DNA from 3 places in the Pantoea eucrina genome. Region 1 is predicted to be linked to each of the others. Evidence: riboswitches for the same ligand, from Rfam matches in the RefSeq annotation. Region 1 holds a riboswitch; each other region holds the start of a gene.
What was found. A riboswitch is a leader RNA that binds a small molecule or an ion and turns the genes downstream of it on or off. The one in region 1 is predicted to bind thiamine pyrophosphate.

Region 1 (5,932 bases):
AAAAAGGCTCATCCAGCAGCAGTACCGGCTGGTTGCGCAGCAGGCAGCGCGCCAGCGCCACCCGCTGCCGCTGGCCGCCGGAGAGCTCGCCAGGCAAGCGCGTCAGTAAATCATGCAGTCCGGTCTGGTGTGCAATCTCCCTCAGCTGCTGCTGCTGGTCGCGCGTGAGCTTCAGGCCCGGATGCAGACCCAGGGCCAGATTCTGCTGTACCGAAAGGTGCGGAAAGAGATTGTTCTCCTGAAACAGCATCGAGACCGGACGCAACGCCGGTACGCTGCGGGTGTGATCGCGGCCATTAATCAGCAGCGTGCCGTGGCTGACCGGCAGAAAGCCGCCGATCAGGCTCAGCAGCGTGCTTTTACCGGCGCCGCTCGGGCCAAGTATCGCCAGCCGTTCACCCGCCTGAGCGCTGAAGCTGAAACGCATCGGCAGATGCTGATAAAGGTAAGTAAGATCAGTGAGTGTCAGCATGGCGTCCCGGCAGTTTTTCCATCAGAGTAAAAAGTAACAGGCAGAGCAGCAGCAGCAGCAGGGCGGTCGCGGCACCGTCGGCACCGCGATAGGCGCCGATCTGCTGATAAAGATACCAGGGCAGGGTGCGGAAATCGGCGTTGCCAAATAGCGCCACTGCGCCAAAGTCGCCAATCGAGAGTACGCAGGCAAAGGCGAGCGCCTGCGCCAGCGGACGCTTCAGCAGCCGCAGCTCAATCAGCTTCAGGCGATTGAGGCCGGAGAGACCGAGCGAGGCGCAGAGCGGCGCATAGCGTGCGGCGATATCGCGCATCGGGTTTTCCAGCACTTTCATGGCGTAGGGAATGGCGATCAGCGCATTGGTAAAGATCACCAGCCCGTCGGCACGCGCCGGCAGCCCGGAGGTAGCGGTAAACAGCAGGAAAAAGCCGCTGGCCAGCACGATGCCCGGCATCGCCAGAATCAGCATGCCGCTCAGCTCCAGCGCCTGTGCGCTCGCCCGATGCTGGCGCTGACGCAGCTCGCGGCTGCTCCACAGCAGCATCATTGTCAGGATCACACAGAGTGCGCCCGCGCCAAGGGCGATGCGCAGCGAGGTCAGCGTGGCCTGCCAGAGCGCCGGCTGCTGCAGTGCGCCGGCCACACCGCCGCGCACGCCATCGACCACCACCGCTGCCAGCGGAGGCAGCAGCAGCAGCAGCGCGAGAGCAATCAGCAGCGTGTCGCTGACGCGTGCAAACCCGCTATCCTGCGGATCGCGCCAGCCCTGCAGCGTCTGACTGCCGGCAGGGATCGCTTTACTGAAGCGCTGACTGAGCAGCACCAGCAGCAGACAACAGCTGAGCTGCAGCAGTGCCAGCAGCGCGGCGCGGCCGGGATCGTAATCAAAGCTCAGCGCCTGGTAGATCGCCAGCTCCAGCGTGGTCGCTTGTGGCCCGCCGCCCAGCGCCAGCACCGTGGCGAAGCTGGCAAAGCAGAGCATAAAGATCAGCGCCGCGGTCGGCAGGATCTGGCGACGCAGCCAGGGCCACTCCAGCAGCCGGAACAGATTCCAGCCGCGCAGCCCAAGCTGAGCCGCCAGCTGACGCTGCTCCGGCGGAATGCTCTCCAGCGCCTGCAGCAGCATGCGCGTGGCCAGCGGCAGGTTAAAAAAGACGTGCGCCAGCAAAATACCCTGCAGGCCATAGGGAGAGAAGTGGTAGGGAATACCCAGCAGCGTGCAGAGCTGTGCCAGCCAGCCGCTGCGGCCGTAGACGCTCAGCAGGCCAAATACCGCCACCAGCACCGGCAGCACCAGCGTCATCGCACATAAACGCAGCAGCAGCGCGCGGCCAGGAAAGCAGCGGCGATAGAGCGCGCGCGCCAGCAGCACGGCCGGCAGCACGGAGCAGAGTGCCGAGAGCAGCGCCTGCTCAAATGAGAACGCCAGCACGTGGTGCAGATAGCTGTCACTGAGCAGGCTGCGCATGTCCGGCAGCGGGGCCGCCGTCAGCAGCGCCCCCAGAGCGAGCAGCGCCACGGCGCACAGCAGCAGCGCGCTCAGCGCGCCGGGTATCAGCCAGCCGGGCATCAGCGGCTGACAGCCCGCTGCCAGGCGCTGATCCACGCGGCGCGCTGGTCAGCCACTTCTGCCGGTGAAAACTGCAGCGCTTTTTGCGGCACGTTCAGCGCCCGATAGCCAGCCGGCAAATCGCTTTTGATCACCGGGTACATCCAGTTGCCGGTGGGGATCGTCTGCTGGAAAGCGGGGCTGACGATAAACTGCATAAAACGCTGTGCCAGCGCTGGCTGTTTACTGCCGGCCAGCCGGGCGGCGACTTCGACCTGCAGGTAGTGCCCCTCACTGAAGGTGGCAGCAGCGTAGTTCTCTTTCTTCTCTTCAATAATGTGGTAAGCGGGCGACGTGGTATAGCTCAGCACCAGATCGCCTTCGCCCTTGAGAAACAGGCCGTACGCTTCACTCCATCCTTTAGTGACGGTAACGGTTTTCGCCGCCAGCTTCTGCCACGCCGCGTCGCTGCGATCGCCAAACACTTTTTGCATCCAGAGCAGCAGGCCGAGGCCTGGCGTACTGGTACGCGGATCTTCATAGATAACGCGCCATTTCTCCGGGCTTTCAACCAGCTCCTGCAGGCTTGCGGGCGGATTCTTCAGGCGGTTTTTGTCATACACAAAGGCGAAGTAGCCGTAATCGAAAGGAACAAAGGTGTCGTTCTGCCAGCGCTCAGGCAGCTGCAGCGCCGCGGTATCGACCTGACTTTTAGCAAACAGGCCGGTTTTCTCCGCCGCCTGCAGGAGGTTGTTATCCAGTCCCAGCACAACGTCCGCTTTACTGTTTTTCCCTTCCATGCGCAGACGGTTGAGCAGCGAGACGCCATCCTCCAGCGCCACGTAGCGCAGCTCGCAGCCGCACTCCGCTTCAAACGCTTTCTTTACCGCCGGCCCAGGGCCCCATTCAGCAGCGAACGAATCATAGGTATAGACGGTCAGTAGCGGTCTGGCGGCGAATACCGGTGCGGACAACAGCAGCAGGACAGGCAGAACGTTCTTTAACACTTTGCGCTCCTTAAGGAGAGGATATGAGTGAGTCGCAAAGGATCTGAGGCTGGCACATCTCAAATCCCTACGCCGGTATTAACCGGATCAGGTTCGACGGGTTTCTCTCAGCCTGACGACGCAGACACCCCGTTGAGAACGGCTTAGTGTAGACATTTCCGCCACGGCGTGAAAGCGTCATAACGCCGGCGGCGCAAACCAGGCAGATTTAAAATCGAACCAGCCCAGCGTATTCAGCCGTACGCCGCGCATGCTGCGCTGGCCTTCCAGCAGCAGCCAGTGGTGAAACAGCGGATGCAGCCAGTCCTGATCTACCAGCTGGCGCGCCCACTCAGCCAGCGGCAGGCGTTTCTCACGCCAGCGCGCAGCATCCTCATGCCACGCCAGCGGAATGCAGTGCTGCATCAGCGGCAGCTCATAGAGCTGCGCAAACAGCGCATACTCCAGCGGCAGGGTGAAGTTAACGCTGCCGAGCCAGATATCGCTCTCTCCGGCGCCGGCAAACCACGCTTCGTAGCTCACCACCCGGGTGATCAGTTCCACCCCCTGCTGCGCCAGCAGGGGACGCAGCGCGCTGGCGATGCCTTCATGCTCGACGTGGTCGCTGTACCAGCTTAACGTCAGCCGGGTCAGACCTTCCGGCTTGTCCGCCGCCCGCAGATCGCGGCGATGGTGCCAGCGCGGCAGCAGGCCCCAGGCAGGAAACCAGTAACGCTGATAGCCGGGATCGGCATGATGCAGCAGGGTAATCGGATTAAGCAGATCGCTGACCCAGCGGCGGAACCGGGCATGGCGTCCCCAGGCGGAGCGCTGGTCAAACAGCAGGAAGTAGCAGCCCTCCTCCAGACGGCTCTCTTCCGCTATCTCATCCGCCTCGCTGCCCTGCAGTTTTACGCCAGAGTAGACCAGCTCGTCACTGACTTCCGGCAGCACCCAGATTGAGACTTCGTCAATCAGCGCCCGGTAACCAAAGTAGTCATCAAACGCGGCAATTTTCAGCTGCGTCTGCTGATTGCGTACCACGCTGTAAGGGCCGCAGCCGGCAGGCTGACGGGCAAAGTCGGGCAGGGACGGCCATTCGCGCGGCAGGATCATGGCGCTGACGCTGCCCAGCAGCCATGGCAGCCAGCTGTCAGGCTGGGTCAGAGTGATATCCAGCGTCCAGGGCGCCGGCGAGTGCAGCTGCGAGATATGCGCAAACAGCGGCAGAGCGGCGCTGCGCTGCAGCGAATCAAGAATATCTGCCATCTCCAGCTCGCGCCCGTGATGAAAGCGGATGGCCGGACGCAGATAAAAGCGCCACTGCTGCGCGGAGAGTTGCTGCCAGTGATGAGCAATATCGGGTTCAATTTCCCCGTTTTCCTCATTTATGCGCGTCAGGCCGCTGAAGATCTGGCGGGCCAGATGCGTTTCCGAGCGGCGCAGCGGCGAGGCGGGCAGCAGGTTCTGCAGCGGACGGTAGTAAAGCACGCGCAGAATATGTTTTCCCTGACGCACGCTGCGGCCCAGGTGGGCGGCAATCATCTGCCGCACCTGCGCTTTGTCGCCAACCAGCTGAACCAGCTGGTCAATACCGTCCTGCTCCAGCAGCGCTTCTGCACGCTGCTGCTGCAGCGCCAGACCGGTACAGCGGAAGCGCAGCTGCGAACGCTTTCCGCGTCCCGCCTCAGCCTGCCAGGTCAGCCAGCCTTCACGCTGCATCGCCTGAAGCAGGTTGCGCATATGGCGCCGCGAACAGTGCAGACTGCTGGCCAGTGCATCAAGCGTTGTCGCCCGATCCTGACCTTCACACTGCTGCCAGAGACGAATAAATTGCTGCTGCAGACGGGCCGAAGACATAAAAGGGGAACTCCGTGGCGATTTCGCTCAGTATTTATTGCCCTATAATAGAGGCATACTGCCACTCAATGGAAGAGCGGGAGGCACCCGATCCGGGTGGCGCTCAACCAGCTGTGTCGCCCGTGTGGCACATTTTTCTGAGTAGGGTGCAATTACACCGCCAGCAGATTTTTCTCTGCTGGCTTTTTTCATAGCGGTGTGAAATCGTCTACGCTCTTTCGCTACTCTTTTCTGTTTTTTCCAAAGGGATTTCTGCATGAAGTCGCTGTTAACGCGGCAGCGCCGCCCCGATCCGGTCTATCTCGCTTTTATGGTTGTCACTTTTATGGCGGGCGTTGCGGGTGCGCTGCAGGCACCGACCCTCAGCCTGTTTCTGACCCGCGAGGTGCAGGTACGCCCCTTCTGGGTCGGGCTCTTTTTCACCATTAACGCACTCGGCGGCATTGTGATCAGTATGCTGGTAGCAAAGCGCTCCGACACGCGCGGCGACCGGCGCCACCTGATCCTCTTTTGCTGCCTGATGGCCATTCTGAACGCGCTGCTGTTTGCGTTTAACCGTCACTACGCCACGCTGATAAGCCTGGGCGTGCTGCTCTCCGCGCTGGCCAGCGTCTCAATGCCGCAGATATTTGCGCTGGCGCGGGAGTACGCGGACGCATCAGCGCGTGAAGTGGTGATGTTCAGTTCGGTGATGCGGGCGCAGCTGTCGCTGGCGTGGGTCATCGGTCCGCCGCTCTCATTTGCGCTGGCGCTCAATTTCGGTTTCGTCACGCTGTTTGCCGTGGTGGCGGGCATGTTTTTACTGAGTATGTTGCTGATCTGGCGCGGCCTGCCGTCGGTACCGCGCGTGGTGGCGACGCCGGAGCAGCTGCTGCTGCAGGTCAGCCCGTGGAAAGATGCGCAGGTGATGCTGCTGTTTATCGCCTCAGTAATCATGTGGGCGTGCAACACCATGTACTTTATTGATATGCCGCTCTACATGAGCAACACGCTGGGGCTGCCGGAAAAGCTGGCGGGCCTGCTGATGGGAACGGCCGCCGGCCTGGAGATCCCGATTATGCTGCT
Region 2 (5,932 bases), 370 kb from region 1:
GGTCTGTTCGCAGAAGGCCCAGTAATTAGGGAACATCCGCTCGCATAAACAGGCCATGAAGGTCATATGCTGCCAGCTTTCCAGCTTCGCCAGACGCAAATGCACGGGGTTCTGTAACATCAAACTTACTCTCAATAGATTAGCTGGCGGCAGTGTACCGCAAAAGGCGCAGACAAACAGCGTCAGCGCGCATTTTGCCACTTCACAAATGCAGGCCGCCCTGAGGCGACCGCATCTGCCCAGCGCGTAGGCTCCGGCAAACGGTAGCCGCCCATGCAGGCTTCAACCCAGTGCAGCGCGCTGTCCAGGCTGACACGGTGTCCGGTAGAGATAAACAGCGGGTTACAGCGCGCTTTGCTGCGCCACACCCAGGCAAGCTGCTCACCTTTATCCATCAGCGGCTGCCGGCTACCGGGTGCGGCGTCCAGATCGGCAAAGCGTCCACACAGCCGCTTTTTGGCTACGCCGATAGTGGGAATATCCACCATTGAGCCAAAATGTGCCGCCACGCCGAGGCGCCGGGGATGCGAGATGCCGTGCCCGTCCACAAACAGCAGGTCGGGCTGTTGCGTCAGCTGCTGCCAGGCCGCCTGCAGCGCAGGCATCTCCCGAAACGAGAGAAAGCCCGGAATATAGGGCATGGTGGTAGGAATGCGCGCAATGCGATGCTCCACCAGCGTAAGTGAGGGATATTCCAGAATGACGATCGCGGCGCGCGTCACCTCGCCTCCCTGCTCAAATCCGACATCAGCGCCGCCGATAAAGCGCGGCGGCAGAACGTCGAAATCGTCCTGCCGCACAACGTTAGCAGCCAGCGCCAGCTGTTCCTGACGTAATGCGGCTAAATCCATGCTTATTCCTGATGATATTGTCGCGAAAGACGATGCACCGCTTCAACGAACACACCTGCATGTTCCGGCGGCACATCCTGATGGATACCGTGCCCGAGGTTAAATACGTGTCCTTCACCCTGGCCAAATCCGGCAAGAATGCTGGCCACCTCCTCTTCAATACGGGCAGGCGGCGCATAAAGCATAGACGGGTCCATGTTACCCTGCAGCGCAACCTGATGACCCACGCGGCGACGCGCTTCGGCCATATCCATGGTCCAGTCAAGCCCCAGCGCATCACAGCCGGTGGCAGCCATCGCCTCCAGCCACTGTCCGCCGCCTTTGGTAAAGAGCGTGACCGGGACGCGACGGCCTTCGTTCTCACGCACCAGACCGTCCACAATTTTATGCATGTAATTCAGCGAAAAATCGCGGTAGTCGCGTCCGGTCAGCACGCCACCCCAGGTATCGAAGATCATGACCGACTGCGCACCCGCTTTGATCTGCGCATTAAGGTAGAGGATCACGCTGTCTGCCAGCTTATCCAGCAGCGTGTGCAGCGTGTGCGGTTCGGCATACATCATCTTTTTGATTTTGGTAAATGCCTTGCTGCTGCCGCCCTCAACCATATAGGTGGCCAGCGTCCACGGGCTGCCGGAAAAGCCAATCAGCGGGACGGCCCCCCTGAGATTGCGGCGGATGGTCCGTACCGCATTCATCACATAACCCAGCTCCTGCTCCGGATCGGGCACCGGCAGGTTATCAACATCGGCACGACAGGTAATCGGACGGGAGAAGCGCGGACCTTCGCCGGTTTCAAAATAGAGTCCCAGCCCCATTGCATCCGGGATGGTTAAAATATCGCTGAAGAGGATCGCTGCATCCAGCGGATAGCGGCGCAGCGGCTGCAGCGTCACTTCACACGCCAGCTCAGCATTTTTACACAGCGACATAAAATCACCGGCTTCAGCGCGCGTGGCTTTGTATTCCGGTAAATAGCGTCCGGCCTGACGCATCATCCAGACCGGGGTAACATCTACAGGCTGGCGCAGCAGGGCGCGCAGATAACGGTCGTTCTTCAGTTCACTCATAATGGGCTCTCTCATGCTAAGGGCGTCAGTGTAGCATTTTCATGCCACGCTGGCGCGACACAGCGCCACGGTGTCCTCAATCAGGCGCCGGGCCACGGTGCCTGGCGGCGGCAGCTGGGGCAGCGCATCAAAGCGATACCAGCCCGCATCCAGCAGCTCTTTTCCATCGTGCTGCAGCTCGCCATCCTCATACTCAGCCATAAATGCCGTCATCAGCGAATGGGGAAATGGCCACGGCTGCGAGGTCACGTAGCGCACGTTTTTTACCCGTACGTTACTCTCCTCCATGACCTCACGCGCCACTGCCTGCTCCAGCGTTTCGCCTACTTCAACGAAGCCGGCCAGCACCGTATAGATGCTGTTGCGATGGCGGGCGTGATTGGCCAGCAGGATCTCGTCGCCGCGGCGAATCGCCACAATGATGCAGGGCGCAATCTGCGGATAGTAACGTTCGCGGCAGTGGGTACAGAGGCAGGCAAACTCACGCGGGCTGATGCGCATTTCATGGCCGCAGTAGCCGCACCAGCGGTGGGAACGGTAAAATTCAGCCAGCTGCACCCCCCGGCCGGCGAGCTGAAACAGTCCGGTATCCTGATCGATAACCTGCCGGACCGAGCCCATATTTTCCGGACGCGACGCCTGGATCAGCCAGACGTTTTCGCCCAGCCACTCACCGATAAGTATGCCGTGCTGGCCTGCAAGACCAAAATCTGCCGCTAAGCCGTGCGGCAGCTCACCCTGCGGCAACCAAAGTTTCTGTTCAGAGCTGACAATCCACCAGCCAGCGTCTACGCTTGAGATCTCACGTTGCATCTTATTCGTTGTCCTTAGCGTCGCACGGCACGCTGAAAGTCTGATGTTAAGTGTAATGAACAACTATAACTCACCGGGAGCCTCATATGCTTACCCAGTTAGATAATCTGACCAGGCGTGTCGGTGGCGGTAATGAATTAGTCGACACGTGGTTACGTGCGCGTCGAAATCTGCTTGTCACTTACTATGAATTGATTGGCATCAAGCCGAATAAAGAAGCGCTGGCGGCACTGAACGAGCAGGCACTGGATGATTTCTGCCATACGCTGGTGGACTATCTCTCAACCGGCCACTTCAGTATGTATGAGCGCATTATCAAAGATCTGCAGGGCGACAGTCCGCTGGTTGCTGCTGCGCATCTCTATCCGGCGCTTGAAAGCAATACCGATCGCATCATGCAGCTCTATGACAGCCATCTGCAGCAGGCGATCACGGATGAAAACTGCGTTGAATTCCAGCAGGCGCTTTCTGAAGTAGGCGAAACGCTGGCGTCGCGCTTCTCGCTAGAAGATAAACTGATTCAGATGGCGTGGGATAACCAGCTGGTTTCTCCGCCGGTAGCAAACGACAGCGTTATCGCGCGTCCGGCCTGATCCTGCTGCAGTTGTAAAATCCTTGTTATTCCGTAAAAGCCCACTTATGCTGACCGGGCTTTTATTGTTTTAAACAGAAACACCTTGTCGGAGTGCCCCCCGGGGCTGAGACCGTTAATTCGGGATCCGCGGAACCTGATCAGGTTAGTACCTGCGAAGGGAACAAGAGTAGCTATTATCAGCGCGCGATTGGATTTTACCTGTCTGCAGGCGCTGTTACTCCTTCCGGACTCCGGACAAGCAACTTCCACTGACTTCAGGAATTTTGCTATGTCTGCTGCTAAACCTTCTCGTCGTGAACAGCGCGCGCAAGCGCAGGATTTTATCAACTCGCTGCAGGGCACTGCCTTTCCCAACTCACAGCGTATCTGGATCGCCGGCAGCCGCGCCGACATTCGCGTGCCGATGCGTGAAATCCAGCTCAGCCCCACCCATACCGGCGGCACCAAAGCGGACCCGCAGTACGAAATCAATGAGCCGGTTCCGGTCTATGACACCGCTGGCGCCTATGGCGATCCGCAGGCCACTATCGATGTGCATCAGGGACTGGCAAAGCTGCGCGCCGCGTGGATAGACGAGCGTGATGACAGTGAACCGGTTACGCAGCGCAGTTCCGCTTATACACAGCAGCGTCTGGCCGATGAGGGACTGGACCACCTGCGCTTTGAATCGCTACCTTCTCCGCGCCGGGCAAAACCTGGCCGCTGCGTCACGCAGCTGTACTACGCCCGTCAGGGCATAGTGACGCCGGAGATGGAGTTTATTGCGATACGTGAAAATATGGGGCGCGAACGCATTCGTAGCGAAGTTCTGCTGCAGCAGCATCCGGGCGAAGCCTTTGGCGCGCACCTGCCGGCGAATATCACCGCAGAATTTGTGCGCGATGAAGTCGCCAGCGGGCGCGCCATTATTCCGTCAAATATCAACCACCCCGAATCGGAACCGATGATTATTGGCCGTAATTTTCTGGTGAAAATCAACGCCAATATCGGCAACTCTGCGGTCAGCTCCTCGATTGAAGAGGAGGTGGAAAAGCTGGTGTGGTCCACGCGCTGGGGTGCCGATACCGTGATGGACCTCTCCACCGGCCGCTACATTCATGAAACGCGCGAGTGGATCCTGCGCAACAGCCCGGTTCCCATTGGCACCGTCCCGATCTATCAGGCCCTGGAAAAGGTGAATGGCATCGCTGAAAACCTTAACTGGGAAATTTTCCGCGATACCCTGCTGGAGCAGGCGGAGCAAGGCGTCGACTACTTCACTATTCATGCCGGCGTGCTGCTGCGCTATGTGCCGATGACGGCCAGACGTCTGACCGGTATCGTGTCGCGCGGCGGCTCAATCATGGCGAAATGGTGTCTGTCACATCATCAGGAGAGTTTTCTCTATCAGCATTTCCGCGATATCTGTGAAATCTGCGCCGCTTATGACGTGGCCCTCTCGCTGGGCGATGGCCTGCGCCCGGGATCGATTCAGGATGCCAACGATGAGGCGCAGTTTGCAGAACTCAGAACGTTAGGCGAGCTGACCAAAATCGCCTGGGAGTATGACGTGCAGGTGATGATTGAAGGTCCGGGCCATATCCCGATGCAGATGATCCGGCGCAACATGACCGAGCAGCTCGACCACTGCCATGAAGCGCCCTTTTATACGCTTGGCCCGCTGACCACCGATATCGCACCGGGCTATGACCACTTCACCTCCGGTATTGGCGCGGCGATGATTGGCTGGTTTGGCTGCGCCATGCTCTGCTATGTAACGCCTAAAGAGCACCTCGGGCTGCCCAATAAAGAGGATGTCAAGCAGGGGCTTATTACCTACAAGATCGCCGCGCACGCCGCCGATCTGGCCAAAGGGCATCCGGGGGCGCAGATCCGCGATAACGCTATGTCCAAAGCGCGCTTTGAATTCCGCTGGGAAGATCAGTTTAACCTCGCGCTGGATCCGCATACTGCCCGCGCCTACCACGATGAGACGCTGCCGCAGGAATCGGGCAAAGTCGCGCACTTCTGTTCTATGTGCGGGCCGAAGTTCTGCTCAATGAAAATTACCCAGGAAGTGCGGGAGTTTGCGGCGCGCCAGCAGGCTGAGGCACAGCCGGTTGAAGTGGCTGAAGCGGGAATGGCAGAGATGTCTGAGACATTCCGCCGCCGCGGAGGTGAACTCTATCATCCTGCTGATGCGATCGGTAAGGAGAAAGCATGACAACCGCGTTTGCTGCTACTGCCCCGCAGCTGGGACTCTATCCGGTGGTTGACAGCGTCAGCTGGATCGAACGCCTGCTGGCCGCCGGGGTACGCACGATCCAGCTGCGCATCAAAGATCTGCCGGATCGGGATGCAGAAGACGCGGTGCGTGAAGCGATTGCGCTGGGCCGGCATTATCACGCACGGCTGTTCATTAATGATTACTGGCGTCTGGCCATTGCGCATCAGGCATATGGCGTACACCTGGGTCAGGAGGATCTGGAGGTAGCGGATCTGCAGGCGATTCAGCAGGCGGGCCTGCGGCTGGGCATCTCAACGCATGATGACGCAGAGCGGGAGCGCGCGGTGGCACTGCGCCCCTCCTATATCGCACTGGGGCACATCTTCCCCACGCAAAC
Region 3 (5,932 bases), 1.6 Mb from region 1:
AGGGCACCTGTACCAACGCCTGCCGCTGGTCGTATAAGGTCTCAGAAGGCCAGCAGGATGAGGTCGGCAATATTACCGGTATCCATGAACCGGCAGAGCAGCAGGCTCCCGTGCCCGGCCACAACGCGCCAACCGACCGGTTGTTTCTGCTGGAAGAGAAGATGAAACCGGGCGAGGTGATGAGCGCGTTTGAAGATGAGCACGGTACCTACATCATGAACTCAAAAGATTTGCGTGCGGTGGCGCATGTGGAACGGCTGAGCGCAATGGGCATTCATTCGCTGAAAATTGAAGGGCGTACCAAATCGTTCTACTACTGCGCGCGCACCGCACAGGTCTATCGCCGCGCGATTGACGACGCCGCAGCGGGTAAACCTTTTGATACCTCACTGCTCGCCACGCTGGAAGGTCTGGCGCATCGTGGCTATACCGAGGGTTTCCTGCGGCGTCACACCCACGACAGCTACCAGAACTATGAGCAGGGCTTTTCCGTTTCTGAACGTCAGCAGTTTGTGGGCGAATTTACTGGCGAGCGGCGCGGCGACCGGGCGCAGATTGCGGTGAAAAACAAATTCCTGCAGGGCGATGTGGCAGAGATCATGACGCCGCAGGGCAACCTGACCTGCACGCTGGAGGCGATGGAAAACGATCGCGGCGAGGCGGTCACCGTCGCTCCTGGCGACGGTCATCGGGTCTGGATCCCGGTGCCGGCAGAGGTGGATCTCCGCTTTGCGCTGCTGCTGCGCAACCTCACTGAAGGCAATACTACCAGCGATCCGCACGGCAAAAATCGCACAAAATGAAAAAAAGGCGGCGAAGTTAGAACAGGATCACAGACGGTTACAGCGCCGCGCTTTAGAATCCCGCCTGCTGCTAATGAGTAACAATATCCAGCGTGCACGACCAGGAACCACCTCATTTACCCGCCCGGCTCCCCCGCGCGGGTTTTCTTTTTTCAGCGCCTGCCGATAAAGTTCCCGCCGCAGCTATGCTATAACCACATCCCTGTCTCACGTTTCAAGGAACTGAAGATGCACACTACACCGCTCACGCTGCTGATCCTGAATGGAAAAGGCGCCGGCAATGAAGATCTGCGCGCGGCCGTTAATAGGCTGCGCGAAGAGGGCTTTAATCTGGCCGTGCGCGTCACCTGGGAAAAAGGTGATGGCGATCGCTATGTACAGGAAGCGGTTGCTCTGCAGGCGGAAACCGTTGTTGCAGGCGGCGGCGACGGCACCATAAATGAGATTGCCACCGCGCTGGCCGCTATACCCGAGGCCTCACGTCCGGTACTCGGCATTCTGCCGCTCGGCACCGCCAACGATTTTGCCACCAGCGTGGGCATTCCGGCGGAGATGGAGCCGGCGCTGCGCCTTGCCGTGGTGGGCAAAGCCACCGCTATCGATCTGGCGCGGGTGAATGGCGACCGCTATTTTATCAATATGGCGACCGGCGGCTTTGGTACGCGTATTACCACCGAAACGCCGGAGAAACTGAAATCCGCGCTGGGTGGCGTCTCCTACTTTATTCACGGCCTGATGCGCGTGGATGCGCTCAAACCTGACAGCTGTGAAATCAGCGGGCCTGGCTTCAGCTGGCAGGGTGATGCGCTGGTAATCGGTATCGGTAACGGTCGCCAGGCGGGTGGCGGACAGCGCCTCTGCCCCGATGCGCTGATCAACGATGGTCAGCTTAACCTCAGCATCGTTACCGCGCAGGAGCTACTGCCAACGCTGCTGCATTCGCTGACGCGCGATGATGAGAACCCCAATATTGTGTCAGCTCAGCTCAACTCGCTGACTATTCGTTCGCCGCATGAGATGACGTTTAATCTGGACGGTGAGCCGCTGAGCGGCAGCGAGTTTACTATCGACGTGCTGCCAAGCGCGCTCAGCTGTCGCCTGCCGCCCCAGTGCGCGCTGCTGGCCTGACGGCGCAGGCATCGCCGGGTGCGCTTTGATACGCACCCGGTGGTTTGCCCGGCAAACGGCTTAACCTCCCGCGTTACACCTTCATCCAGCGCCGCTCAGCCGCCGAAACTGCGATGGCTTCCAGCACTTTCTGTACCTGTAACCCTTCGGCAAAGTCTGGCCACATGCGATCGCCTGCCGCAATGCCGTTGATCAGATCGCGGATCTCCACGGTTTTCTGATCGTTAAACCCGATACCGTGCCCGGCGGAGACGCAGAAGCTGGCGTAGTCGGGATGCGCCGGTCCGGTGAGCAGTGTTTTAAAGCCCTGCCGTCCGGCTGGTTCGTCGTGGATATAGAGCGCCAGCTCGGCCATACGCTCCTGGGTATAGCGCAGCGTACCCCGGGTGCCGGTGACCACATAGGTCAGCCCCATCTTGCTGCCACAGGCAATACGTGAAGTCTCAATCACGCCGTGCGCGCCATTGCTGAAGCGCAGCAGCGCGCTGGCCTGATCCTCATTCTCTACCGGCAGCAGACGCGCAGGATTTTTAGGGTCGGGGCGCTGCGCGATTACCGTCATCATGTCGCCACTGACCTCCTCAATGTCGCCCACCAGATAGTGCGCCATATTGACGATGTGCGCGGCCAGATCGCCGAGTGCGCCCAGCCCTGCCAGTTTTTTCTGACAGTGCCAGTCCAGCGGCGTCTGCGGGCTGGCGAGGTAATCTTCATTATGCGTGCCGTAAAAGTGCACCACTTCACCAATCTCGCCGCGCGCGATGATCTCCCGCGCCAGCTGGCTGGTCGGATTTTTCATGTAATTAAAACCCACCAGCGTTTTTACACCCGCCCGCTCTGCCGCCTGCACCATCTCCTCTGCATCCGCCACGCTCAGCGACAGCGGCTTTTCCGAGTAGACATGTTTGCCGTGGCGGATCGCCTCCAGCGCCATCTCTTTATGCAGGAAGTTGGGCGCGCAGATATCGACAACGTCGATCTGCGGATCGCTGACCAGCTCGCGCCAGTCGCCGGTGGAGCGGGCGAAGCCAAACGTGGCCGCCTGCTTTGCCGCCAGTGCCGGATCGACTTCAGCCAGCATCTCCCGCACGATCTCACCTTTCAGGGCAAACACCGTGGGCGCCTGCGCATAGGCGATAGCGTGACACCGCCCGATATATCCGCTGCCGATCATTCCGATTCTGACTCTGTTCATGCTGCACCCGTGAAAAGTGGAGGAGGTTTCGCGGAATATATGTTTCATTTTTTAGCGCCACAATGGCGAAATGAAATATCTGTGATCATTGATGTGGAGCACACGACAAAATCAACAAATCCCGCTGTAATTTTGCAGTACTTTGGTGATATTCCTCACATTAAGTCAGGCAGTGGCGGTTTATTCAGCAGTCAGTAAAAATTTTGCAAAAGGGCTTTGACACGCAGCAGGCTGCCCGATATTATGCGCCCCGTTCCACACAATTCCTCTGTAGTTCAGTCGGTAGAACGGCGGACTGTTAATCCGTATGTCACTGGTTCGAGTCCAGTCAGAGGAGCCAGATTCTTAAAAAAAGCAGCCTGTAAGGCTGCTTTTTTTATGCCTGCGTGTTATCCGCCCTACCACCAGTGATGAAAGTGGTGCACCGGCCCGATGCCCTTTCCTGCCTCCAGCGAATCGGCCTGCAGTAGCGCCTGCTGCAGCCAGCCTTTTGCCGCCGTCACCGTATCAGCCCAGCTCTCATGACGCGGCCGCAGCGCTGCCAGCGCCGCCGAGAGGGTACAGCCGGTGCCGTGAGTATGGCGCGTCGCTACGCGCGGGGCCGTAAAGCGGAAACGTCCGCTGCGGGTAATCAGCCAGTCCGGGCTTTCCGCATCCTCCAGATGTCCCCCTTTCATCAGCACCGCGGCACAGCCGAGATCGAGCAGCCCCTCCCCCTGCTGCTGCATGGTGCGCTCATCGCGGGCAGGTGTTGTTTCCAGCAGCGCCGCGGCTTCCGGCAGATTAGGCGTGATCAGCGAAACCTGCGGCAGCAGCCGCTCACGCATCGCCGCCACCGCCTCTGGCGCCAGCAGCGCATCGCCGCTTTTGGCAATCATTACCGTATCCAGCACCACAAACGGCAGCCGCGCACGCGCCAGTTTCTCTGCCACCACCGCCACAATAGCGCTCTCTGCCAGCATGCCGATTTTTGCCGTATCGATACGGATATCGCTCAGCACCGAATCCAGCTGGGCGGCGACAAACGCCGGTGAAATGTAACAGACCGACTGTACGCCACAGGTGTTTTGCGCCACCAGCGCGGTAATAACGCTGGTGCCGTAGGCGCTGAGCGCAGAAAAGGTTTTGAGATCGGCCTGAATGCCCGCGCCGCCGCTGGGATCGGTGCCGGCAATGGTCAGGGCATTTATACGGGGCAAGCCGCGCGGTAAAACAGAGGAAGGGTGGGTCATCATAGCGCTCCTGTCAGGCGTACAGGAAGGCGAATGCGCGCAGGCATCTGACTTCCCTACGCTGGCATTATCCAGATCAGGTAATACGGGTATTTCTCAGCCTTCACAAAGAAGGGCACCCCGAGTCATGGTGTCTGTTACGACACACCGGCAGCTTAGGGGAAGCGATCGCACGAAGCAAGCCGCAGAGAGCAGAAAGCTTGATCTGCGCGGTAGCAGAAGCAGACAGACCGCTGGAGTGACCGGTTTATTGATACAGCGCAAGCCGCGACAACGCGGCAGCATGCTTAATCTGCTGCCGGATCACCCTGCCGGATATCACCATGCTTAACCTGCTGCGCCATCTTATTCCGCACGCTCACCGCTGGCATCAGATTACCATCAGCCGCCACGGCGTCTTGAATCCTGCCGGACGTTACTGTCAGGCTACCTTTATCACCGCGCGCTGTCGCAGCTGTGGTGTGCAGCTGCATAAGCTCTACTACCGCGACCTCAGCGATAGCGAAGCGCGCCGCTGGCTCGGCTGATTTAGCGCAAAAAAAGCCCCGCAGCAAGGTGCGGGGCGCGGGCCGGACAGCGAGATTTACTGTGCTGGCTGGGTGCGGATCAGATAATCAAAGGCGCTGAGTGACGCTTTAGCGCCCTCGCCGCTGGCGATGATAATCTGCTTATACGGCACCGTGGTGCAGTCGCCGGCGGCAAATACGCCTTTCAGGCTGGTTTCGCACTTCGCATCGATAATCACTTCACCCATGCGGTTGCGCTCTACTGCGCCTTCAAGGAAGCCGGTATTAGGCAGCAGACCAATCTGAACAAAGATGCCGCTCAGCGCCAGCTCGTGCGTGGTCTGGGTGGTGCGATCCAGATACGCCAGCCCGGTGACTTTGCTGCCGTCGCCTTTAACTTCGGTGGTCTGGGCGTTAAGGATCACGTCGACGTTTTTCAGGCTGCGCAGTTTATCCTGCAGCACTTTGTCAGCGCGCATTTCGCCGGCAAACTCCAGCAGCGTAACGTGCTCAACAATACCGGCCAGATCGATGGCCGCTTCCACGCCGGAGTTACCGCCGCCGATAACCGCGGTACGCTTGCCTTTAAACAGCGGGCCGTCGCAGTGCGGGCAATAGGTCACGCCTTTGGTGCGATACTGATCTTCGCCCGGTACGCCCATGTTGCGCCAGCGCGCGCCGGTGGCGATGATGATGCTGCGTGATTTCAGCACCGCGCCGGAAGCGGTTTCAATGGCGTGCAATCCCCCTTCCTGCGCGGCGGGAATCAGTTTAATCGCGCTCTGTGTGTCAATCACATCTACCGCGTAATCATCGACGTGCGCGCGCAGTGAACCCGCCAGCTTCGCCCCTTCTGTTTTTGATACAGAGATGTAGTTTTCAATATCTACCGTATCCAGTACCTGACCACCAAAACGCTCGCCCATCAGGCCGGTGCGAATACCTTTACGCGCGGAGTAGATAGCCGCTGCGGCGCCTGCCGGACCGCTGCCGATAATCAGGACTTCATAAGCATCACGCTTATTCAGCTCTTCTGCCGCACGCTTGTCAGCGTTGGTATCAACTTTT

Region 2: it holds a riboswitch for thiamine pyrophosphate, as region 1 does, so the genes downstream of both, thiC (phosphomethylpyrimidine synthase ThiC) here and thiB (thiamine ABC transporter substrate binding subunit) in region 1, are expected to answer to the same signal.
Region 3: it holds a riboswitch for thiamine pyrophosphate, as region 1 does, so the genes downstream of both, thiD (bifunctional hydroxymethylpyrimidine kinase/phosphomethylpyrimidine kinase) here and thiB (thiamine ABC transporter substrate binding subunit) in region 1, are expected to answer to the same signal.

What each region holds. Positions count from the first base shown of each region.
Region 1 covers NZ_CP083448.1:544,975-550,906, forward strand. The annotation lists gene thiQ (thiamine ABC transporter ATP-binding protein ThiQ) at 1-472, opposite strand, end outside; gene thiP (thiamine/thiamine pyrophosphate ABC transporter permease ThiP) at 456-2,066, opposite strand; gene thiB (thiamine ABC transporter substrate binding subunit) at 2,042-3,028, opposite strand; TPP riboswitch at 3,075-3,170, opposite strand; gene sgrR (HTH-type transcriptional regulator SgrR) at 3,206-4,867, opposite strand; gene LAC65_RS02495 (MFS transporter) at 5,124-5,932, shown strand, end outside.
Region 2 covers NZ_CP083448.1:175,307-181,238, reverse strand. The annotation lists gene LAC65_RS00820 (YjaG family protein) at 1-120, opposite strand, end outside; gene nfi (deoxyribonuclease V) at 183-851, opposite strand; gene hemE (uroporphyrinogen decarboxylase) at 854-1,921, opposite strand; gene nudC (NAD(+) diphosphatase) at 1,961-2,734, opposite strand; gene LAC65_RS00800 (Rsd/AlgQ family anti-sigma factor) at 2,821-3,327, shown strand; TPP riboswitch at 3,406-3,506, shown strand; gene thiC (phosphomethylpyrimidine synthase ThiC) at 3,598-5,532, shown strand; gene thiE (thiamine phosphate synthase) at 5,529-5,932, shown strand, end outside.
Region 3 covers NZ_CP083448.1:2,138,223-2,144,154, forward strand. The annotation lists gene trhP (prephenate-dependent tRNA uridine(34) hydroxylase TrhP) at 1-803, shown strand, start outside; gene yegS (lipid kinase YegS) at 1,032-1,931, shown strand; gene LAC65_RS10080 (Gfo/Idh/MocA family protein) at 2,005-3,126, opposite strand; tRNA gene LAC65_RS10085 (tRNA-Asn) at 3,391-3,466, shown strand; gene thiD (bifunctional hydroxymethylpyrimidine kinase/phosphomethylpyrimidine kinase) at 3,525-4,325, opposite strand; TPP riboswitch at 4,395-4,491, opposite strand; gene LAC65_RS10095 (hypothetical protein) at 4,682-4,885, shown strand; gene ahpF (alkyl hydroperoxide reductase subunit F) at 4,942-5,932, opposite strand, start outside.